Regions from separate parts of the Arthrobacter sp. 01T425 genome, predicted to be linked through region 2. Evidence: riboswitches for the same ligand, from Rfam matches in the RefSeq annotation. Region 2 holds a riboswitch; each other region holds the start of a gene.
The links. Region 2 has a riboswitch for S-adenosylmethionine ahead of AC1DNG_RS11965 (aminotransferase class V-fold PLP-dependent enzyme). Riboswitches for the same ligand answer to the same signal wherever they lie in the genome.
Positions count from the first base shown of each region.

Region 1: another riboswitch for S-adenosylmethionine. It lies ahead of AC1DNG_RS14880 (methionine ABC transporter ATP-binding protein); the one in region 2 lies ahead of AC1DNG_RS11965 (aminotransferase class V-fold PLP-dependent enzyme).
Region 3: another riboswitch for S-adenosylmethionine. It lies ahead of AC1DNG_RS09170 (bifunctional o-acetylhomoserine/o-acetylserine sulfhydrylase); the one in region 2 lies ahead of AC1DNG_RS11965 (aminotransferase class V-fold PLP-dependent enzyme).

Region 1 covers NZ_JBFTPY010000013.1:22,837-30,681, forward strand. Annotated here, with positions in the region: gene AC1DNG_RS14860 (O-acetylhomoserine aminocarboxypropyltransferase/cysteine synthase family protein) at 1-748, opposite strand, end outside; gene sfnG (dimethylsulfone monooxygenase SfnG) at 748-1,956, opposite strand; gene acs (acetate--CoA ligase) at 1,967-4,192, opposite strand; gene AC1DNG_RS14875 (CoA-binding protein) at 4,500-4,925, shown strand; SAM riboswitch class I at 5,023-5,113, shown strand; gene AC1DNG_RS14880 (methionine ABC transporter ATP-binding protein) at 5,253-6,062, shown strand; gene AC1DNG_RS14885 (methionine ABC transporter permease) at 6,055-6,720, shown strand; gene AC1DNG_RS14890 (LLM class flavin-dependent oxidoreductase) at 6,767-7,845, shown strand, end outside.
Region 2 covers NZ_JBFTPY010000009.1:146,701-154,545, reverse strand. Annotated here, with positions in the region: gene AC1DNG_RS11985 (DoxX family protein) at 37-585, shown strand; gene aroA (3-phosphoshikimate 1-carboxyvinyltransferase) at 593-1,999, shown strand; gene rsgA (ribosome small subunit-dependent GTPase A) at 1,983-3,098, shown strand; gene hisN (histidinol-phosphatase) at 3,175-4,005, shown strand; SAM riboswitch class IV at 4,083-4,196, shown strand; gene AC1DNG_RS11965 (aminotransferase class V-fold PLP-dependent enzyme) at 4,231-5,670, shown strand; gene AC1DNG_RS11960 (class I SAM-dependent methyltransferase) at 5,751-6,545, shown strand; gene AC1DNG_RS11955 (Nramp family divalent metal transporter) at 6,713-7,845, shown strand, end outside.
Region 3 covers NZ_JBFTPY010000006.1:97,768-105,612, reverse strand. Annotated here, with positions in the region: gene AC1DNG_RS09170 (bifunctional o-acetylhomoserine/o-acetylserine sulfhydrylase) at 172-1,488, opposite strand; SAM riboswitch class IV at 1,550-1,665, opposite strand; gene AC1DNG_RS09165 (VOC family protein) at 1,835-2,473, shown strand; gene AC1DNG_RS09160 (CPBP family intramembrane glutamic endopeptidase) at 2,648-3,415, opposite strand; gene AC1DNG_RS09155 (histidine phosphatase family protein) at 3,516-4,196, shown strand; gene AC1DNG_RS09150 (amidohydrolase family protein) at 4,244-5,476, opposite strand; gene AC1DNG_RS09145 (NAD(P)/FAD-dependent oxidoreductase) at 5,488-6,624, opposite strand; gene AC1DNG_RS09140 (glycine C-acetyltransferase) at 7,388-7,845, opposite strand, start outside.

The DNA of each region.
Region 1 (7,845 bases), on a different contig from region 2:
AGGAGACGTTGCCGTAGGAGGCCACGGGCTCGGTCATGGTCGGGAAGTTGCCGTTGCCCCAGTCGAAGCGGCCGCTTTCGACGATCACGCCGCCGAGGGTGGTGCCGTGGCCGCCGAGGAATTTGGTGGCGGAGTGGATCACGATGTCCGCCCCGTGCTCGATCGGCCGCACGAGGTAGGGCGTGCTCAGGGTGGCGTCGACGACGAGCGGGACGCCGGCGTCGTGCGCCACCTTGGCGAGGGCCGCAAGGTCCTGGACCTCCGAGGACGGGTTGGCCACCACCTCCACGAAGATCGCCTTCGTGTTTTCCCGGACTGCGGCGGCGTAGTCCGCCGGGTCGGTGCCGGCGACGAATGTGGTGTCCACGCCGAAGCGGCGCAGCGTGACGTCCAGCTGGGTCACCGTGCCGCCGTAGAGCTGGGAGGCGGCCACGATGTGGTCCCCGGCCTGGGTCAGCGCGGCAAAGGTGATGAACTCCGCCGCCATGCCCGACGACGTCGCCACGGCGCCGATTCCGCCCTCCAGGGAGGCGATGCGCTCCTCGAACGCGGCCACGGTGGGGTTGCCGATCCGGGAATAGATGTTGCCGTATTTTTGCAGCGCGAAGAGGTTCGCGGCGTCCTGGGTGTCCTTGAACACGAAGGAGGTGGTCTGGTAGATCGGCACGGCGCGGGCGCCGTGCTCGGCGTCGGGGGTGCCGCCGGCGTGCAGCGCGCGGGTGCGAAATCCGAACTTGCGGTCAGCCATTACGCGTTCACCAGCTTGCTGGTAGTGCCGGCGTTTGCCGCCGGGGTCCGGGACAGGTCCAGTTCGGTGCCGTTCTTGCGGGCGAGGTCGGCCTCGAGTTCGCGGACGATCGGCAGGATGTCCTGGCCGAACGCGGCGACTTCCTCCTGGAAGTGGAGGTAGCCGGTCAGGAACAGGTTCACGCCGATCTTCTTGTACTCCACGATCCGCTCGGCGATCTGTTCCGGGGTGCCGATCAGCTGGGTCTTGAAGCCGTCGTTGTACTGGACCAGGTCCTCGAAGCTCGAGTCGGCCCACATGCCCTTGCCGTCCTTGGTGGCCGCCCCGGCTTCCTGGACGGCGGCGCGGAACCCCTCGACGGCGGGCTTGTGCGCCTTCTCGACGATCTCGCGGAGCGTGTCGCGGGCTTCCTTCTCGGAATCCCGGGCGATCACGAAGCCGTTGAGGCCAAACTTGGGAGAGGGGAGCGCACCTTCCGTGCCGCGACCGGCGGCACCTGACGCCGCCACGACGCCGGCGATGTTCTCCTTGAACCCGTCGAGGTCCTTGCCGTTGGAGAAGTACCAGTCAGCCACCCGGCCGGCGGTGGCCTGCGCGGCCGTGGAGTTGCCGCCGAAGAAGATCTCCGGGTGCGCCCGGCCCGGCACGTCCACCGGTGCCGGGTTCAGGGTGAAGTCGGTGATGTTGTAGTACTTGCCGGACTGGCTGTAGTCCTGCTCGGTCCAGAGCCCGCGGAGGACCTTGATGAATTCCTCGGTGCGGACGTAGCGCTCGTCGTGTTCGAGCCATTCGAGGCCGAAGTTGGTGAATTCGTCCTTGAGCCAGCCGGAGACGATGTTCACGGCGGCGCGGCCGTTGGAGATGTGGTCCGCGGTGATGATGTACTTCGCCAGCACGCCGGGGTGCCACATGCCCGGATGGACGGCGGAGATCACCTTGAGGCGCTCGGTGGCGGCCAGCAGCGCCAGGCTGAACGAGGTGGCCTCGTGCTGCTTGTCCGCACCGTAGGAGGCGGCGTACCGGGTCTGGGTCAGGGCGTATTCGAAGCCGGAGTTCTCCGCGATCCTGGCCAGCTTCTTGTTGTATTCGAAGTCCCAGCCGGTGCGCTGTTCGATGGTGGACACCACCAGGCCGCCGGAGACGTTGGGGACCCAGTAGGCGAACTTGAGCGGTTCGGAAAGACGGGCGACGTTGCTGATCTCAGTCATGGGTGTTCCTTTACTTCCGGGTGGGGCTTGCTGGTGCCAGGAATTCCGCGGCGCGGTCGCGCAGCACATCCTGGATGCCCGCGATGGATGGTTCGTTCTGCAGCGAGGTGGTGTCGCCGAGCGTTGTGCCTTCGAACAGCTGGGTCAGCAGCCGGCGCATGATCTTGCCGCTGCGGGTTTTCGGCACGTCGGGAACGACGACGACGTCCCGCGGCTTGGCGATCGGGCCGATCTGCTTCGCGACGTGCGCCTTCAGCACACCCTGGATGTCGGGGGCGGCCGCCGAATCCTTCAGCACCACGAACGCGACGATCGCGTGGCCGGTCTTTGGGTCCGCGACCGGGCAGACGCCGGCCTCCACCACGTCCGGGTGGGCGACGAGCGCCGATTCGACCTCGATGGTGGAGAGCAGGTGTCCGGAGACGTTGAGGGTGTCGTCCACCCGCCCGAGGATCCAGATGTCGCCGTCGTCGTCATACTTGGCGCCGTCACCGGCGAGGAACCAGCCCTGCTCGGCGTATTGGCGCCAGTACGAATCGAAGTAGCGGCGCGGGTTGCCCCAGACCGTCCGGGCGATCGCCGGGCCGGGGGAGTCCACCACGATGAAACCCTGGACGCCGGGCGGCACCGTGTTGCCGGCGTCGTCCACGATGCGCGTGCTGACGCCGGGCAGCGGGCGGGCCGCGCAGCCGGGCTTGAACGCGGCGTCCGTCGGTGCCGGGGAGAGGATGGTGGCGCCGGTTTCGGACTGCCACCACGTGTCCACCACGGGGGCGGTGCCGGCGCCGATGTTGGTCCGGAACCAGCGCCAGGCCTCGGGGTTGATGGCCTCGCCTACCGTGCCGAGAAGACGGATAGAGGAGAGGTCGTACGTGTCCGGGACGCCGTCCGGGAACCAGCCCATGAGGGAGCGGACCAGGGTGGGCGCGGTGTAATACTGCGTGACCGCGTAGCGTTCGATGATCTCAAAGTGCCGGCCCGGGTGCGGGGTGTTGGGCGTGCCCTCGAAGATGACCTGCGTGGCGCCGTTGGAGAGCGGGCCGTAGAGCTCATAGGTGTGCGCGGTGACCCAGGCGAGGTCGGCCGTGCACCAGTGCACGTCCTCCTCCCGCAGCGCGGGGTCGGGGTTGCTGAACAGGTGCTCGAAGCTCCATGACGCCTGTGTGAGGTAGCCGCCGGAGGTGTGGACCAGGCCCTTGGGCTTGCCGGTGGTGCCGGAGGTGTACATGATGAACAGCGGCGTCTCGGCGTCGAACGCCTCGGCTTCGTGAGTCTCGGAGGCGGTGCCGACGGCGTCGTGCCACCACACATCGCGGCCGGCGGTCATCGGAACGGTGTCCAGTTCGTCCGCGGGAGTGGTCCGGTTGACCACCAGGACGTGTTCGATGGCGTTGTCGCCGGAGACGGCGGCGTCCGCGTTGTCCTTGACCGGCACGGCGGTGCCGCGGCGGAACTGGCCGTCGGTGGTGACCAGGAGCTTGGCGCCGGTGTCCTCCACCCGGAACTTCAGGGCCTCGGCGGAGAATCCGCCGAAGACCAGGGAATGGATGGCACCGATCCGGGCCACCGCGAGGGTGATGATCACGGTTTCGGGGATGACGGGGAGGTAGATGACCACCCGGTCGCCCTTGGTGATACCGAGATCCAGGAGGGCATTGGCGGCTTTGGAGACCTCGCGCTGGAGTTCGGCGTAGGTGACGGCACGGCGGTCGCCGGGCTCGCCCTCAAAGTGCAGGGCCACCTTGTCTCCGCGCCCCGCCGCTACGTGGCGGTCGACGCAGTTGTAGGCGACATTGAGCCTGCCCCCTTCGAACCAGGTGATCTGCGGTCCGGTGCCGGCCTCGACGTCGGCCGGGATCCGGCGGTGCGCGGTGTGCCAGGGCTTGGTTTGCTCCGTCGCGCCGCCGGGCAGGTCCGCCCAGTCGAGGCGGAGAGCCTGGGTTTCCCAGAACGCAACCGTCTCTGCCTGGACAGTTCCCGCGGTCGCGGCGCCGCCGTGCCGGGGAAGGTGGTTTCCGAAGGTGGTGCTGCGGTGACGCGCCGGCCCATCGGCGGGGACGCCGTGCACTGCGCCGTCCGTGGACTCGTTCAGGGACCATCCCGAAGAGCCGCGAGAGGAGCCGGGCGCGTCACGCAGCCCTGCTTCGTTCGCCGTCGCGTCCGAAGTGGTTTGTGGGAATGCCTCGGACGCAGTCCGGGCAAAGGTGGGCAGGGCGGAAGAATTCTCAGGGGTCATTGCTGCACTCCATCGGTCCTGGCAGTAGCACCCTTTGTTGCTCCGGCTCCCTCGAATTTCACCGAAGGAGGGCGGAGCGGTTGCGTGGGAATGGTCGTCTCACGTCACCGGGGGGTTGCTGCGGCGTCATCGATCCAGGTCTCTCGGCCGCTCGGGATGGTCACTACCTACTAGAACTTCAGATGCACGATTCCGCAAAATCGGCGTCCGGGAGCGCCGTAATATTCGTTCACCCGGCGTGGGTCCTGCCCAAATCATTCATTTATTCGACAATTGCCCGGAAAGGTCGCAGGAGTAAGGTTGATGCATGGCCCATGTTAACGATCCGGCAGTCATTGACCGCCTCATGCGAACCAAAGGCACGTGGGCGGTGGTCGGCCTCACCACCAACGAATGGCGCTCGGCGTATGAGGTCTCCCTCTATGTCCGGGACCGGATGGGCATGACCATCATTCCGGTCAACCTTCCGGGCGACGATGTCCACGGCGAGAAGGGGTACCGTTCCCTGTCTGACATCCCGGCGGAGAAGCACCCGATCGACGTCGTGGACTGCTTCGTCAACTCCCACAGGGTGGGCGCAGTCATAGACGAGGCCATCGCAGTAGGCGCCAAGGCCGTCTGGCTGCAGCTGGGCGTCTTCGACGACGCCGCGACGGACCGGGCCAAGGCCGCCGGGCTGGACGTCGTCGTGAACGCGTGCCCCGCCCGCGAAGGCTGGCGCGTGGGCATCTAACGGCCCGGGAATGACGATCAACAGATCGGGAAGAGTCGGTTACAAAATGTGACCGGCTTTTTCTGTATCCGGCCTCCTGCCGTGTGAGATGGACTCGTAACCATCCCGAGCGGCTGAGAGATCTGGCTCCGTGACGCCGCAGCAACCCCCTCCTTTGAGGACGGTGCTACCGCCAGGACCGATGGAGAACCACTGTGTTCTGAGGCTCCCCGGCTTCGCTCAGCGCTGCCCGGAAGCCAGGACCCAGGGCTTTCCTCGGGCGAGCCCGGAGGAAATCATGAACACGCAGACAGCGGCAGCGCCGCGGCCCCGAGCAGGTGGGGGCCTGTGATCGAGATCCAGAACGTCAGCACGTCATTCGCTTCGGCCGCGGGACCTTTCACGGCCGTCGATGACGTCAGCCTGCACATCAGGCGGGGCACCATCCAGGGCATCATCGGGTTCTCCGGCGCCGGCAAATCCACGCTGCTGCGCAACATCAACCTCCTCGAGCGCCCGACGTCGGGCCGCGTCCTGGTGGACGGCGTGGACCTGGTGACCCTGTCCGACGCCGAGCTCCGGACCAAGCGGCATGACATCGGCATGATTTTCCAGCACTTCAATCTCCTCAACAACCTCACAGCCCAGGAAAATGTGGAGCTGTCCCTGAAGTTCGCCGGCGTCGGGAAGGCGGAACGCCGGCGGCGGGCCGCCGAAACCCTGGAAATCGTGGACCTCGCCGACAAAGCGGGAACGTATCCGGCCAAACTCTCCGGGGGCCAGAAACAGCGGGTGGCGATCGCCCGCGCCCTTGCCACCGGGCCCAAAGTGCTGCTCTGTGACGAGCCGACGTCGGCCGTGGATCCCCGGACGACGTCATCGGTCCTGCAATACCTGGCCGACGTCAACGCCGAATTCGGCATCACAATCGTGGTGGTCACCCACGAGATGAATGTCATCAAGGCCATCGCGGACAACGTCGCGGTCATGGAAGAAGGCCGGGTGGTGGAGCAGCTCGACCTCGCCGAACTCCAGCGCCCCGGTTTCCACCCGGCGACGTCGATCGGCCGCTACCTGGTCTCCGATGAGATCCAGCTGGACCGCTCCGGGAGGGGCACCCACACCACAGCCGCGTCGGAGGGCCTGATCAATGTTTGACCGCATCCTGGAAGTCCTGCCCGAAATCGGCGTCGCCATGGGACAGACCCTCACCATGCTGCTGGTGGCGATCCCGCTGGCGGTGCTGCTCGGGACACCGCTGGGTGTCCTGCTCTACACCATCGGTCCCAACGGGCTCAAGCACAGGCCAAAGCTGCACCGGGTCCTGGACGGGCTGGTCAACCTGCTCCGCTCGTTCCCGTTCCTGATCCTGCTGATCGCGATCATTCCCGTGACCAGGTTCATTGTCGGCACGACCATCGGCACGGCCGCCGTCATTGTCCCGCTGACCCTCAACGCCATTCCGTATTTCGCCCGCTTCGTGGAACAGAACCTGAGCCAGCTCGGCGGCGGAGTGGTCGAAGCGGCACGGTCCATGGGCGCCAGCCGGTCCCAGATCGTCCGGGACGTCCTGATTGTGGAGGCGAAGCCCGGACTCGTCAGCTCCATCACCATCATGACCGTCAGCTTCATCTCCTACTCGGCGATGGCCGGACTGGTGGGCGGCGGCGGAATCGGCGACTTCGCCATCCGGTACGGCTATTACCGCTACGAAACGCCGCTCATGATCACCGCCATTGTCCTGATGATCCTGCTGGTCACCATCGTTCAGCTGGGCGGATCCTATGTTGCCCGGCGCCTGGACAAGCGCCTCTGAGCGCCGGCAGCACCCTCGTCCCACCTCCCACAGCGGAAAGCATCCCATGACTTCAACACCCAGTATCCGTTTCGACGGACCCCGTCCGCGCCTGCTGATCAGCGCCTTCGTGATGAACACGTCCAGCCACATCATGGGCGGCCAGTGGCGGCGCCCGGAAGCCCAGCAGCACCGGTTCAACGAACTCCAGCTCTGGATCGACCTGGCCCGCCAGCTCGAAGACGCCAAGTTTGACGCGATCTTCTTCGCCGACGTCGTCGGTCTCTACGGCGACTACGACGGCGGGTGGGCATCGCTGCTGAAAAAGGGCCTGCAGGTGCCGTCCAACGACCCCCTCATCCTGCTGTCCGCGCTCGCCACCGGAACGCGGGAGATCGGTCTGGCCGCGACGTCGTCGGTGATTCAAAGCCATCCGTTCCAGTTCGCCCGGCAGATGTCCACGCTGGACCACATCAGCGGCGGCCGCGTGGCCTGGAACATCGTCACCAGCGTGCTGGAAAACGCGCACCGGAACTTCAACGCCACCGAGCTGACCAAGCATGACGAACGCTACGACTGGGCGGACGAATACGTCGAGGCCGCCTACAAATTGTGGGAAGGGTCCTGGGAAGACGACGCGCTGCTCCGGGACAAGGCGACCGGGGTCCACGCGGACCCGGAGAAGGTCAGCAAGATCTACCACCGCGGGCCCCGGTACTCGATCGACGGACCCCACCTCGCGGCCCCTTCACCGCAACGCACCCCGGTGCTTTTCCAGGCCGGGAGCTCCGGCCGCGGCCAGCAGTTCTGCGCCGCCAACGCCGAGGCCACCTTCACCCTCGCGCCGAGCACCGAGGTGGCCGCGAAGTACACCGCGGCCGTCCGGGAACAGGCCGTTGCCGCCGGCCGCCATCCGGATGACGTGAAGTTCCTCCAGGGCATGCACTTCGTGGTGGGCGGCACCGAAGCCGAGGCGCACCGCAAGGCCGAAGAGCTCGAGGACAGCCTGGACATTGAGGCCCTGCTGGCCCACGTGGGCGGCGGGTTCGGCGTCGACCTCGGCGGCCTGCCGCTGGACACCCCGCTCGGGGACCTTGAAACGGAAGGCAGCCAGGGACATCTCACGGCTATCCGCGCCTCCGTCCG
Region 2 (7,845 bases):
AGTGAAGCCGCTGTTCGTCCATCCAGGAGGAAATTCATGTCGTTTGTCCGCTTTCTCGCCCGGCCCATGCTCGCCTCCAGTTTCGTCCTCGCCGGCATGGACAAGCTCAAGAACGCGGATGACACTGCGGCCCAGCTGTCCCCCCTGTTGCGCCGTGCGGCCGACGCCTTGCCGTTCCAGCCAAATGAAAAAGTCGTGGCACGCGTGATCGGCGGCACCCAGATCGGCGCCGGCGTCTGCTTCGCCCTCGGCAAGTCCGCCCGGCTGGCGGCCACCCTGCTCGCCGTCATTTCGCTCCTGAACGGCTACGTCGAATGGCGCAGCGCGGACATCTCCTCGAAGGAAGCCCGCGACGCCCGCCGCAAACAGCTCCTGAAAAACGTCTCCCTCACCGGCGGCGTGCTCCTCGCCGCGGTCGATACCGCCGGCAAGCCCAGCCTGGCCTGGCGCGCCGGGCACCTGGCCGCCGATGCCAAGAAGAGCGCCGGACACCTCGCCGCCGATGCCCGCAAGACCACCAACAAGCAGCTGAAGAAGGCCGACAAAGTCGTCCGCAAGGCCGTAGACCACTCTGCCGGGGCCTAAGACGGTAATGACTGGCACCACCCCCTCTTCTGCCGCTGCCCCGTCCCACCCTGCCGGCGCCCACGCAGCCGACGCCGGCCCGCACTGGCCCGCCCCCTTCGCCGCACGGCCGGTCGATGCCACTGTCACCGTTCCCGGCTCCAAGTCTCTGACCAACCGGTACCTCGTGCTCGCCGCCCTCGCGGACGGACCTTCCCGGCTGCGGGCTCCCCTGCACTCCCGGGATTCCGCACTGATGATTGAGGCCCTGCGGCAGTTGGGGGCCACCGTCACGGAAGTGCCCGGCGACGGCGCCTTCGGCCCCGACCTGGAAATCGTCCCGATCAGCATGGATCCCGCGTCGGCTGACACGGCGATCGACTGCGGCCTGGCCGGCACGGTCATGCGCTTTGTCCCGCCGGTGGCCGCACTGCGCCGCGGTGAGTCCCTTTTCGACGGCGACCCCCACGCCCGCAAACGCCCCATGGGCACCATTATCGAGGCCCTCGCCGGCCTGGGTGTGGCAGTGACCGCACCCGACGGCGGTCCGGCGTCGTCGTTGCCGTTCACGGTGCACGGCTCGGGCGAGGTGCGCGGCGGCCACCTGGTCATCGATGCCAGCGCTTCGTCCCAGTTCGTCTCCGCCCTGCTGCTGGCCGGGGCGCGCTTCACCGAGGGACTCCACCTAGAGCACGTCGGCAAGCCCGTGCCGAGCCTGGACCACATCAACATGACCGTGGCCGTGCTGCGCGGCGTGGGCGTGGCGGTCGACGACTCGGTGCCGAACCACTGGGTTGTCTCCCCTTGCCCGATCCGCGCCTTCGACGTCCGGATCGAGCAGGACCTCTCGAACGCCGGCCCCTTCCTCGCGGCGGCCCTGGCCACCGGCGGCACCGTGCGGATCCCGAACTGGCCCGCGAAAACCACCCAGGTGGGTGATCTCTGGCGCGGAATCCTGACGGCCATGGGCGCCACGGTGACGGTTGACGGCGGCACCCTGACCGTCAGCGGAGGCCCGGAGATCAAGGGCGGCGACTTCGACGAAACCAGCGAACTCGCCCCCACCGTAGCCGCGCTGTGCGCCCTCGCCACCGGCCCCTCACGGCTGGGCGGCATCGCCCACCTCCGCGGCCATGAAACGGACCGGCTCGCCGCCCTCGTCGCCGAAATCAACCGCCTCGGCGGGGACGCCGAAGAAACCCCCGACGGCCTCATCATCCGCCCGGCCGCGCTGCACGGCGGTGTGGTGCACAGCTACGCGGACCACCGCATGGCAACCGCCGGCGCCATCCTCGGCCTTGCCGTAGCCGGCGTGGAAGTCGAGGACATTGCAACCACGGCCAAGACCATGCCCGATTTCCCGCAACTCTGGGAAGCGATGCTGGCCCAGGGACCCGCCGCAGATGAGGACACCGCCGGTGGCACGCAGCACTGATTCCTGGGACGAGTCCGACGTCCGGATCCGGCCGAACAAGAAGGGCACACGGCCCCGCACCAAGGACCGGCCCAGCTACGATGACGCCGTCACCGGACGCATCATCACCGTTGACCGCGGCCGCTACACCGCCGTCGTCGGCGAGGGGACCGCGGACGAACGCAAGATCATCGCGGCCCGGGCCCGGGAACTGCGCCGCAACCCGGTGGTTGCCGGCGACTTCGTCTCCCTGGTCGGGGATGTCACCGGCGAGCCCGACACCCTGGCGCGGCTGGTCAAGATCCAGGACCGCAAGACGCTGCTGCGCCGCAGCGCCGACGACACGGACCCGATCGAACGTGCCGTCGTGGCCAACGCCGACCAGCTGGTGGTGGTGGTCGCCGCCGCCAACCCCGAGCCGCGGACCGGTTTCATCGACCGCGCGCTGGTGGCCGCGTACGATGCCGGCATTGAGCCGCTGCTGCTCGTCACCAAGGCCGATGTCAAGGATCCCGCCGAGCTGCTGTCCAACTACCAGCACCTCGACTTCCCCGTCATCATCTCCAAGACCGCCGACTCCGCCGCTTCCGGCATCGACGCCCGCTCCGACGACGGGCTCTCCGCCCGGCTCGACAAGGACGCGGTATCCCAGCTGCGCGACTACCTCGACGGCAAGGTCACCGTGATGCTGGGCCATTCCGGCGTCGGCAAGTCCACCATGGTCAACGCCCTGACCGGGGCCGAGCGGGCCACGGGAGGCGTGAACGCGGTAACCGGCCGCGGCCGCCACACGTCCTCCTCGGCACTGGCGCTCAAAGTCAACGATGCCCCGGCCGGCAGCTGGATCATCGACACCCCCGGCATCCGGTCCTTCGGCCTGGCCCACGTGGACCCGGACCGGATCCTGCGTTCCTTCCCGGACCTGGAACCGGGCACCGATGATTGCGAACGCGGCTGCAAGCATGACTCCACCGCCGTCAACTGCGGCGTCGACAAGTGGGTTGCGGCCGGGCATGCGGGGCCCTCGGGACCGGCCAGGCTCGCGTCCCTGCGACGGCTGCTGGGCACTGACCCGCGGATGGAAGCGCAGGAAACCAAGGAACTGGGCACCGTCTCCTAGCCGGACCGGCAACGGGGCGGCGGCGCCGTGCCGCGGCCTCCCGCCCGGCAGCCCGGTTTGACGGTAGTTTGGAACCATGAGCCAACCCGCTTCGAGCTACAACGATGACCTGCGCCTTGCCCATGTACTGGCAGATTCGGTCGATTCCCAGACCATGAGCCGCTTCAAGGCGCTCGACCTTCGGATCGAGACGAAGCCCGACCTCACACCCGTCACCGATGCCGACAAGTCCGCGGAAGAGGCCATCCGCGGCCAGCTCTCCCGGTCACGTCCGCGTGACGCGGTCCTGGGCGAAGAGTTCGGCAGCTCGGGCCACGGTTCCCGCCGGTGGATCATCGACCCGATCGACGGCACGAAGAACTTTGTCCGCGGCGTCCCGGTCTGGGCCACCCTGATCGCCCTCGTCGATGAGGGCGAGCCGGTGGTCGGCGTCGTCAGCGCGCCGGCACTGGGCAAGCGCTGGTGGGCCGCCAAGGGTGCGGGCGCCTACACGGGCCGCTCGCTCGCCGCCGCCACACGGTTGAAGGTATCCAACGTCTCCAATCTCGAGGACGCCTCGCTGTCCTACTCCAGCCTTGGCGGCTGGAAGGAACGCGGGAACCTGGATGAGTTCCTGGGCCTGACCGAGGAAGTGTGGCGGACCCGCGCCTACGGTGACTTCTGGTCGTACTGCCTCGTGGCCGAGGGCGCCGTGGACATCGCCTGCGAACCCGAGCTGAACCTCTATGACATGGCCGCCCTGGTGCCCATCGTGACCGAGGCCGGCGGCCGCTTCACCTCGCTCGAAGGCGAGGACGGCCCCTTCGGCGGCAACGCCCTGGCCACCAATTCGATCCTGCACTCGGAAGTGCTCAAGCGGCTCAACCCCGGACTCGACGACCTCTTTCAGGCCCACCCGAACAACTGATCCGCGCCCGTAATAATCCGCTTCACAATCGGCGGCCGCCTTTTCCCCGGCTGCGCCGATGTCCTACGCTCGATGCAGGTCACGAGTGCCAGCGCTAAACCCCGGTTTGCTGGCCGGCAACCCTCCAGTCGCGGTGGGGTGCCCCGGGTGACGACCTGGCCGGTCCGGAACGGACCCGGCAAGCGCGGATTCCCACGGTGTGGGGTCCTGTTCGAGTGAGGTCCCATGACAACTGCCATTTTCCCCGTTGCCCCTGAATTCCATGCACGGCTTGCCCTCGCGGCCCGCCCGCTGGCAGCCGTCACCGGGGCCGAAATCCAGGCCCCGCTGATCACCGGCGGCCACGCGCGCTACGCCAACCTCGACTACGGCGCCTCCGCCCCGGCCCTGTCCGTGGTCTCGGCCTACCTGAACGAAATCCTGCCGTACTACGCGAGCGTGCACCGCGGCGCCGGCTACGCATCACAGATCAGCACCTCCGTCTACGAGAACGCCCGGGACATCGTGCGGGACTTCGTGGGCGGCCGGCCCGGCGATTCCGTGATCTTCACGCGCAACACCACCGATTCCCTGAACCTGCTGGCCGGCTGCCTGCCGCTGCGCGACGGGCGGCCCGCGGGCGAGGTCCTCTACCTCGACATCGAACACCACGCCAACCTCCTGCCCTGGCAGAATGTCCCGCACCGCAGCGTCGTGGCCGCCGCCACCCTCGCGGCCACCGTGGACCGCCTGCGCGACGAACTCGCCCGCGGCGGCGTCAGCCTGTTGGCCGTCACCGGCGCCTCCAACGTCACCGGCGAGATCCTCCCGATCCGGACCCTGGCCGCACTGGCGCACGAATACGGCGCCAGGATCGTTGTCGACGCCGCGCAGCTCGCCCCGCACCGGCGGATCAATATCGCCGCGGACGACGTCGATTACCTCGCCTTCTCGGGGCACAAGCTGTACGCCCCGTTCGGCGCCGGCGTGCTGGTGGGGCGGACGGACTGGCTCGACGCCGGCACCCCGCACCTGGCCGGCGGCGGCGCGGTCCGCGATGCCCGGCTCGACTCCGTCAGCTGGACCACGGGACCTGCCCGGCACGAGGGCGGCTCGCCGAACGTCCTCGGTGCGGCGGCCCTCGCCCGCGCCACCCAGGTCATTGCAGCCCTGGACCCGGAGCAGTGGCAGGCCCACGAGGACGCCATCCGGTCCTTCCTCGTCGAGGGCCTCCAGGGCATCGAAGGGGTAACCGTGCACCGGATCTTTGCCGATTCGGCTTCCGATTCTTCCTCCGCTTCTTCCACTGGAGGCGATCAGCCGGACACCGGCACGATCGGCGTCGTGAACTTTTCCGTGGAAGGCTACGACGCCGGACTGGTGGCCGCCTACCTGTCGGCCGAACACGGCATTGGCCTGCGCGACGGCCGCTTCTGTGCCCACCCGCTGCTCAAGCGGCTCGGCCTGCCCGCCGGCTCCCTGCGGGCCAGCTTCGGCCTCGGCTCACGGCTGGAGGACGCCGAACGCCTGCTGGCCGGCCTGCAGCAGCTGCGGCAGAACGGACTCGGCTGGGATTACGTGGTGGATGCCGGCCGCTGGGTGCCGGCCAACGATACCCGCAGCTATCCCCACTGGGCGCCGAACACCCCGGGCACCGCCGGCGCTGCGCCCTGCACCCTCGACTAGGCAGGATCGGGGCCCGGCGCGGGTGCGGTAAATTCGAAAGGTACCTGAAACCAGCAGGACCTTCCCGAAGGAGATCGCACGTGGCAAGCGCCGGCCCCAGGCTCCACAGCGGAGTCAAGCCGCACAGCGGACCGAAACTGCACAGCGAGCGGCGCCAGGAACTCGGACAAAGCTTCCAGGACGGCGGGGAGCACTACGAGCGCGTCCGCCCCGGCTATCCGCAGGAGTCAGCCGACTGGCTGGTCCCGGCGGGGGCCAGGGACGCCGCGGACATTGGCGCGGGCACCGGGAAGTTCACCTCCCTTTTGGCGGAACGCGGACTGGGCACGGTGGCCGTGGACCCCTCTCCCGACATGCTCGGGCAGTTGCGCCGGACCCTGCCAGACGTCACCGCCATCGAGGGCAGCGCCGAGGACACCGGTCTCGAGCCGGAGTCCTTTGACCTGGTCACGGTCGCCCAGGCGTGGCACTGGTGCGACCCCGGCCTGGCAAGCGCCGAGATTGCCCGGATCCTGCGGCCGCACGGCGTGCTGGGTCTGATCTGGAACCAGCTGGACACCAGCGTGCCCTGGGTGCACCGGCTCTCCCGGATCATGCATGCAGGGGACGTCCACAAGCCAAACTTCCGTCCGGCCGTGGGCCCCGAGTTCACCGGACTGGAGAGCCACCTGACGCGCTGGGAGGATTCCGTCACGGCGGAGGACATCCAGGAGTTGGCCAAGTCCCGCAGCTACTATCTCGCGGCATCGGACTCCACCCGGGCCAAGGTCACAGCCAACCTCGCCTGGTACCTGCACGAGCATCTGGGGCACACCCCAGGCGAGGTGCTCCGGCTGCCATACGTGACCCAGACGTGGCGGGCCTTCCGGGCCTGATGCACGCTCACCCCGGATTCCCCCGGATTGCACGCAGCGCCCGCCGGGCTTATTGTTTCGGTATGCCTAATAATTTCTTATAGGCACACGAAACTTTGACACCGGCTGTTTTCCGGCCGGCGCCGATCATCGCGTCAACGCCGACGCGCCAATCACAGGAGCTGGCAGTGCTGGAGCTAACGGGACACGGGCAACCGGCGCAGGACGCCCCCACTTACAAACACCCGGGTGCCCGGAGGGCGCTGATCGGCCTGTTGGGACCGGCCTTCGTGGCGTCGATCGCCTACGTGGACCCCGGAAACGTGGCCGCCAACCTGACCGCCGGAGCGCAGTACGGCTACCTGCTGGTGTGGGTCCTCGTGGCCGCCAACGTCATGGCCGTGCTCGTCCAGTACCAGTCCGCCAAGCTCGGGATCGTCACGGGCAAGAGCCTTCCGGAGATCCTTGGTGAACGGCTCAAGCCGTTCTGGCGCCGCGCCTTCTGGGTGCAGGCCGAAGTTGTCGCCGCCGCCACCGATCTCGCGGAGGTGGTGGGCGGCGCAATTGCCCTGTACCTGCTTTTCGGCCTGCCCCTCCCCCTTGGCGCCCTGATTGTCGGCGCCGTGTCAATGCTCCTGCTCGCGGTCCAGGCCCGGCAGAAACAGCGGCCGTTCGAATTCATCATCATGTTCCTGCTCGGCATCATCACAGTCGGCTTCCTGGCCGGGCTGTTCATCAGCCCGCCCGATCCGGGAGCCGCCCTGGCCGGGCTCATGCCCGGCTTCCAGGGACCGGACACCGTACTGTTGGCCGCCAGCATGCTCGGGGCCACCGTCATGCCGCACGCCATCTACGTCCACTCGGCCCTGTCCCGGGACCGGCACCGGCCGGACGAACACCTGCATGTTCCCCCGGCGGCCATCGCGCGCCTGGTCCGGGCCACCCGGTTCGACGTCGTGGCCGCCCTCGCGATCGCCGGACTGGTCAACATCGGCATGCTGCTCCTGGCCGCCTCCACCCTCGGCGGCGAAGAAGGCACGGACACGATCGAGGGCGCGCACGCCGCCATCACCGCCAACCTCGGCCCGATCGTCGGCGTGATCTTCGCGGTCGGGCTGCTCGCCTCAGGCCTGGCATCGACCTCGGTGGGCTGCTATGCCGGCGGCACCATCATGCAGGGCCTGCTCAAGATCCGGATCCCCGTCATGGCCCGGCGCGTCGTGACCCTCATCCCCGCCGTCGTGCTGCTGGCGGTGGGCTTCGACCCCACCTGGGCGCTCGTCCTGAGCCAGGTGGTCCTCAGCTTCGGGATTCCCTTTGT
Region 3 (7,845 bases), on a different contig from region 2:
ACGAAACGGGGTGCGGAAATGACGAAGATTATGACTTCCATGTGACAGCCGGACCCGTCAGCACCGCAGACTCCCCACCTTTGACAGCCGTGACCGGCGGGTCGCCCCGAAGTGCCGGCGATTCCCGGTGTCATGCCCGTAAAGGTGGGGAAATTCGGCGTGGGCTTCGGCCTAGGCGGACTTGGCCGCGCGGAATCCGGCGTCGAGGTCCGCCAGGATGTCGTCAATGTGCTCCAGTCCCACCGAAAGCCTCACCAGCCCGGGGTTCACCCCGGCGATCACCTGCTGTTCGGGCGAGAGCTGGCTGTGGGTGGTCGACGCCGGATGGATCACCAGCGACCGGACATCGCCGATGTTCGCGACGTGCGAGTGCAGTTCGAGGGCATCGACGAACCGCTTGCCGGCCTCCGCTCCCCCTGCAATGTTGAACGCCACGACGGCGCCGGTCCCCTTGGGCCCGTACTTGCGGCCGCGCTCGTACCAGGGGCTGGACGGCAGCCCGGCGTAGGCGACCGATTCGACGTCGTTCCGCCCCTCCAGCCAGTGCGCCACCTTCGTGGCGTTGGCCACGTGGCGCTCGACGCGCAGGCTCAGCGTTTCGATGCCCTGGGCGATGAGGAACGCGTTGAACGGGGACACCGCGGAGCCGAGGTCGCGCAGGAGCTGGACCCGGGCCTTGAGGATGTAGGAGAGATTCGCGCCCAGCGCGCCGCCCGCTCCGAGGTCGCGGGCATAGACCAGGCCGTTGTAGGTGGGGTCGGGGGTGTTGAAGCCGGGGAACCGCTCCGGGTCCTTCCCGAAGTCGAAGTTGCCGGAGTCCACGATCACGCCGGCGATCGCGGCGCCGTGCCCGCCGAGGTACTTGGTGGCGGAATGGACCACGATGTCCGCGCCCCACTCGATCGGCCGGATCAGGTAGGGGGTGGAGAGCGTGTTGTCGACAACCAGCGGCACGCCGGCCTCGTGCGCCACCCGGGAGACGCCCTCGATGTCCAGGACGTCCTGGCGGGGGTTGGAGACCACTTCGCCGAAGAACAGCTTGGTGTTGGGCTGGACGGCGTCCCGCCACTGGTCCAGGTTGTCCGGGTCCGCCACGAAGGTCACGGAGATGCCGAACTTCTTCAGCGTGTGCGCGAGCAGGTTGTAGGTTCCGCCATAGAGGCTGGGGCTGGCCACCACATGGTCCCCGGCCTCGGCGATATTGAGGATGGCGAACGTCTCGGCGGCCTGGCCGGAGCTGAGCAGCAGCGCCGCGAGACCGCCTTCCAGGCTGGCGACGCGCTGTTCGACGGCATCCTGGGTCGGGTTGCCGATCCGGGTGTAGATGGGCGCGAGCTCGGCGAGCGCAAAGCGGTTCGCGGCGCTTTCGGCGCTGGGGAACACGAACGACGTCGTCTGGTAGATAGGCAGGGAACGCGCGCCGGTGGCGCTGTCCGGCTCCTGGCCGGCGTGGATCTGGCGGGTTTCAAAGGACCAGGCGTTGGACATTGGTGCTCCTCGAGTCACTGGGCACAGCACCGGCCGGGGCTTTCGGCCCGAACCGGAAAAGGCGCCGCGCTTGCCCTCCGGCGGGCGCCGGACGGCCAGGTCATCACCCGGGGCACCCCACCGCGATACGAGGGTTGCCGGCCAGCAAGCCGGGGCTGTGCGCTGGCACTCATAACCTGACTCCAGTGTAGGAATGGCGGCGGAGCCCTGGATAGCTTTGTGACGAAGATGAAGACGGCCGCCGTGACGGAGCATCCGGGGCGCCGCGTTCCGCGCCCCAGGACGTCCCACGACGGTTAGGGGAGCCTAAGCTGAGAGGTCCATCACAAAGTGCCAAGATGATGGCATGCGCATGGATCACGTCTCTTACGCCTGTGAACACGATGGCTTGGCAGCCACCACTGAACGTATTGCGTCTGCCCTCGGCGTTGAAGCCGTGAAGGGTGGAGTGCACCCCCGTTTCGGGACACGCAACATGATTATCCCGCTCGCGGGACACAAGTACCTGGAAGTCGTGGAGGTCCTGAACCACCCGGCTTCCGACAAGGCCCCGTTCGGCCAGGCCGTCCGGGCACGCTCCGAGGCCGGCGGCGGCTGGATGGGCTGGTGCGTCGAGGTTGACGACCTGGCCCCGTTCGAGGAGCGGCTCGGCCGCGCCGCCGTCAACGGCAACCGGAAGTTTCCCGATGGCCGCGAACTGGTCTGGAAGCAGATCGGCATCCTGGGGCTCATCGCCGACCCCCAGGTGCCGTACATGCTCAAGTGGGAGGGCGACCCGGAGTTGCACCCGTCCAACGCCTACGCGAGCGATGTCAAGATGTCCGCACTGACCATTGCCGGTTCGGCCGAGCGCGTCACGGAGTGGCTGGGCGAACCGGTTGAAAAGCCGCTGGAAGACGTCGCCGTGAACTGGATCGCGCCGCACGGTACTCCCGGCATCCTCTCAGTCACCTTCGAGACCGCCTCCGGAGCGGTCACGATCTAACGCTCCACCCGCCCCACGCTTCGGCCGCCATCTCTTAGGTGCCAACGATGTCACCTAGGAGACGGCGGCCGAGATCATTTAAGGCCTGCTCCTAAAAGCAACGCGGGGCCACTTCGCGCCCGTCCGGGGGCTCCGGATGGGCCCGAAGGGACCCCGCCTTGCTTTGCGGGGAACTCAGCCCAGGCCCACGGCCTTGCCGAACAGGCTGAACCCCACGAACGCCACGGTGTCCAGGATGGCGTGGGCGATCACCAACGGCATCACCCGTTTGGTCCGGATGTAGAACAGCGCGAAGACGACGCCCATCACCGCGTTGCCGATGAACGGCCCGAACCCCTGGTACAGGTGATAGCTGCCGCGGAGCAGGGCGCTGGCGGCGATGGCCGCCGGCACGCTCCAGCCCAGTTTCCCGAGCCGGTCCAGCAGGTACGCCACCACAATCACTTCCTCGACCACCGCGTGCCGGATCGCGGACAGGACCAGCACCGGCACGGTCCACCAGTACGCGTCCAGGGCACTGGGGATGATCGCCGTCGTGATCCCCAGCGCCCGGCCGGCGGCGTAGAGCCCCAGGGACGGAATGCCGATGAGCGCGGCGAGTCCGAGACCCTGCAGGAGGTCCTTGCCGGGCCGGGCGAAGTCGAAGCCGATCCTTCGGAACGCCGAGGTTCCGCGCTCACCGGCCGGCCAGTGCTCGGTGAGGAAGTAGATCACGAGGGCCACCGGGACCAGGGCGAAGATGATGTCCAGCAACTGGTAGGTGAGGTCGAAGTATTCGCGTGCGCTCTGTGAGCGGTTCAGGGTGGATGTCCCCTGGGCCAGCGGCGCCGTGGTCATCTTGTCCAGCAACTGCACCAGGGAGTAGATCGCGGACTGCCCCAGCGACAACCCCAGGACAATCAACACTTCGAACCGCAGCCGACGGCGGGAGGGAACCAACATGGTTCTATCTTGCCTGCACTTGCCGATAGTTTGCTGGTGCCCGCGGGGTGCCGGCCGCGCCGGCACCCCCGGCTTTTTGGGAGCCCTATGCTAGGGGAGTATGAGTGCGCCCCGGAAAATCATCATGATCCGGCACGGCCAGTCTGCCGCCAATGCCGACACCTCGATCTACAACCGTGTTCCGGACTACCGGATCCCGTTGACCGCGCTGGGCCTGGAGCAGGCCACCGCGGCCGGGGAGGAGGTCCGGCGCCAGCTGGACGGCCGCCCCGTGTGCGTCTACGTCTCCCCTTACCTGCGCGCCTACCAGACCCTCGAGGCGCTGAATCTCGGCCCGCTCGTGGAGCGGGTGATCGAGGAACCGCGCCTGCGCGAACAGGACTGGGCCAACTTTCAGATCGCCGGCGACATCGAGGACCAGAAGGAGCTCCGCAACGCCTACGGGCACTTCTTCTACCGCTTCCGCGAGGGCGAGTCCGGTTCCGATGTGTATGACAGGATTTCTTCCTTCATGGAAACCCTGCACCGGCACTGGTCCCGGCCCGGCTATGCCCCGAACGCGCTGTTTGTGACGCACGGATTGACCATGCGGCTGTTCTGCATGCGCTGGTTCCACTGGTCGGTGGAATATTTCGAGTCCCTGAATAACCCCGAGAACGCCGAGGTCCGCACCCTGCTGCGCACTTCGCACGGCAAGTACGAGCTCGACAAGCCCTTCACGCAGTGGGAGAAGAGGCGCGTGGACGAGACCGTCCTCGACGCACCGCCCATGATGTTCTAGGGCGGCCCGGCCGGGGCCGGAGCCAGCCAGGTCAGCGGACCGGCCCGCTAACGGACCGGCTGCGCTACACCGGCGCGCCACACCGCGTGCGTCAGGGGGATGCCTGGCCGGTAGGCCAGATGCGTGGCGGAAGGCGCGTTGAGCAGGTGCAGGTCCGCGCGGTGTCCGACGGCGATCGAGCCCACCGCGCGTTCGCCGTCGGCGTCGTTCCCGGACTCCCGGCCCAGGGCCAGCGCGCCGCCGTAGGTCGCGGCGCGCACCGCCTCGTGGACGCTGAGCCGCATCTGCAGCACGGCGGTGGTGACGCAGAACGCCATGGAGCTGGTGTAGGACGTGCCGGGGTTGCAGTTGGAGGCCAGCGCCAGCTGCACGCCGGCGTCGAGCAGTTCACGGCCGGGGGCCAGCGGCTGCCGGGTGGAGAGATCGCAGGCCGGCAGGCACGTGGCGACCGTGCCGCGCTGCCCGGATCCAGGCGTGCCGCTGCCGCCGGCGGCGTCCCAGCCGGACCAGCTGCCGGCAAGGGCATCGACATCCGCGGCCGAAAGGTAGTTCACGTGGTCCACGCTCGCGGCGCCGACTTCCACGGCCAGCCTGACGCCGGGGCCCTCGCCGAGCTGGTTGCCGTGGACGCGCAGCCCCAGCCCGGCGGCCTTGCAGGCCAGCAGCACCCGGCGGGACTGGTCCTCGTTGAACGCGCCCTGCTCGCAAAAGACGTCGGCCCAGCGGACGTAGGGCAGGACTGCGGTGAGCATCGGCCCGCAGACCAGCTCCGTGTATTCTTCCGCGTCCATCCCGGCGGGCACAAGGTGCGCCCCCAGGTAAGTCACCTCGTCCGCCACGGTGGAGGCGATGCGGGCGCTGCGGGCCTCGTTCTCGAGGTCCAGGCCGTAGCCGGTTTTGGTCTCCAGGTAGGTGGTGCCCTGCGACACGGCCTCCGCGACGCGGCCCATCGCCAGCCGGGTCAGGTCGAAGTCGCTCGTGCTCCGGGTGGCGCCGGTGGTGACGGCGATCCCGCCGGCGCTGTAGCTTTCTCCCGCCATCCGGGCCTCGAACTCGGCAGTGCGGTCCCCCGCGAAGATCAGGTGCGTGTGCGAGTCGACCCAGCCCGGGAGGAGCGCCCGGCCACCGGCATCCACCCGTTCGTCCGCGGCCGGGGCGTCGGCCGCGGGCCCTAGCCAGGAAATCCGCTCCCCCTCGATCACCACCGCCGCGTCGCGGAGGACGCGGTGTTCCGCGTCCTGGGTCATCAGTTCGGCGATATTGGTGATGAGGGTACTCATGGATCCATTCTTCAGCGCCGGATGGACCAGCGGGTCGCGGCCAGCGCCTCCGCTGTCCGGGATGCCGGACTGGCCTCGGTGGACGGGGGCACAGCCGGGGTCAGGGCCGGGGCGGTGCCCTGGCCGGCGAGGATCAGCCCGGCGGCCAGTTCCGCGACGCCGGATGAGGTCTGGAATCCGTACCCGCCCTGGCCGGCGAGCCAGAAGAATCCGGTGGCCTCGGCGTCGAACCCCACCACCGGGACGCCGTCGGCCGCCTCCGTGCGCAGCCCCGTCCAGGCCGTGCGGACGTTCCGGATCCCGAGCGTCGTGATCTCGTTGAGCCGGGCGATGACCCGTTCGATGTCGCCGGGATAGGGCCGGGCGTCCTCGGGTCCGCTCGGCACGTGTTCGGCGGGCGAGATCAGGACCTGGCCGTTGTCCGGCCGGAAGTAGAAGCTGTCATCGGCCGCCGCCACCATCGGGCTGGCTTCCGGGAGGGGATTCTCGACGTCGACGATCGCCGCGGTGCGCCGGTACGGCTGCAGGCCGAGCTTCTCGACGCCGCTGAGGACGGCGAGCTCGTCGGCCCAGGCACCGGCGGCATTGACCACGACGGCGGACTGGAAGCCTTCCTGCCCGGCGCCCAGTTCCCAGCCGGTGCCCAGCCGCTGGGCGGAATGGACCCTGGCGCCGGTAATGATGTCCACGCCGCCGGCCACGGCGAGCCGCCGGTGGTCCTCGAGCAGCACGGGGGCGTTGCAGGCGAAGGACCCGGTGTCCAGCCCGGCGGCGCTGAACGAATCCGGGACCAGGGCCGGGCACAGATCCAGTGCCTCGGCGTGGGTGATCCGCTGCATGTGTCCGCTTGCCTCCGCCCGTACGGTGGCGTCGTCCCCGATCAGCATGAAGCTGCGCGGGGTGAGCACCGGTTCCGGACGTTCGGCGTCCTGGGCCGCGATGAGGTCGAGCGTCCGGACGGTGAGCTCCTGGACCACAGGCGGGCCGTAGCTGGGAATCAGTTGCCGGGCTGAGCGGGCCGAGGTGTGGTACGCCAGGGTCTGCTCGGCTTCGATCAGGGCCACGCTGCAGTGCCCGGCCAAGGCGGAAGCAAGGGACAGGCCGGCGATCCCGCCGCCGACAATTACGACATCGTAATGAGCTGACATGATCCCATCCTTGCAGATCGTCGGGTCAGGTGATCACGTCCCGGTATCCGGCGTTTGCCGCAACCTGCTCCCGGGCGAGCGGCGTCAATCGGTTCCACAGTCATCACCTGCGCCGTTGTTGGGTCCCAGGGCGTTGAAATCCAGTGGCTCACGGTGTTCTCGGCACATGCCGTCTCCACGATTCCGAGTTTGGCGGCAACCTTCTTGGAATCACGGTTGCTTGGATAAATTGTGCACGGCGCCCCGGGACATGCCCTTCCATGGTCCGCACGACTGGACATGTCCCTCGTTGCGGCGTGCAGGCGCGGGACATGCCCCTCGTGGTCATGGCCGTTGGACATGGTGGCATTATGTCCAGTCCTCGCTGCCCGAGCTGGACATGTCCCCCGTTGCGGCGTACCGGCACGGGACATGCCCTTCGTTGGTCGTGGCCGTTGGACAGAGTGGCATTATGTCCAGTCCTCGCTGCCGGAGCTGGACATGTCCCCCGTTGCCGCGTGCAGGCCCGGGACAGGCACTTCCCTGGTCCGCGCGCCTGGACATGTCCCCCGTTGCGGCGGGCAGGCCCGGGACATGCCCCTCGTTGGTCGTGGCCGTTGGACATAGTGGCATTATGTCCAGTCCTCGCTGCCGGGGCTGGGCATGTCCCGCGGACAAGCCAGAGGAGGAAGCCGGGATGAACGAGCAAGGCCGGGGCAAGGCCGGGCAGGGTGGGGCCGGACCCCGTACTGAAAGCGGGGGCCCGGCCCGGCGATCAGGCGGGCTAGGCTGCTGCCACCGCCGCGCGGCTGCGCACGAACGCCTGGACGCAGGCCTCGACGTCGTCGGCGCTGTGTGCGGCCGAAAGCTGGACGCGGATCCGGGCGGCGCCCTTGGGCACCACCGGGTAGCTGAACGCCGTGACGAAGACGCCGTTGTGGAGCATGGCATCGGCCACCTTGGCGGCCATGACGGCGTCGCCGAACATTACCGGGACAATGGCGTGCTCGCCGGGGAGCAGGTCGAAGCCTTCCTCGCTCATGCGGTTCCGGAAGAGCTCCGCGTTCGCGAAGAGCTTGCCGCGCAGTTCGCCGGAGTTTTCCACGAGGTCCAGGGCCTTGAGCGTGGCCGCGACGATCGCCGGGGCCAGCGAGTTGGAGAACAGGTAGGGGCGGGCCTTCTGGCGGAGCATCGCCACCACCTCACCGCGGCCCGAGACATAGCCGCCGGAGGCGCCGCCGA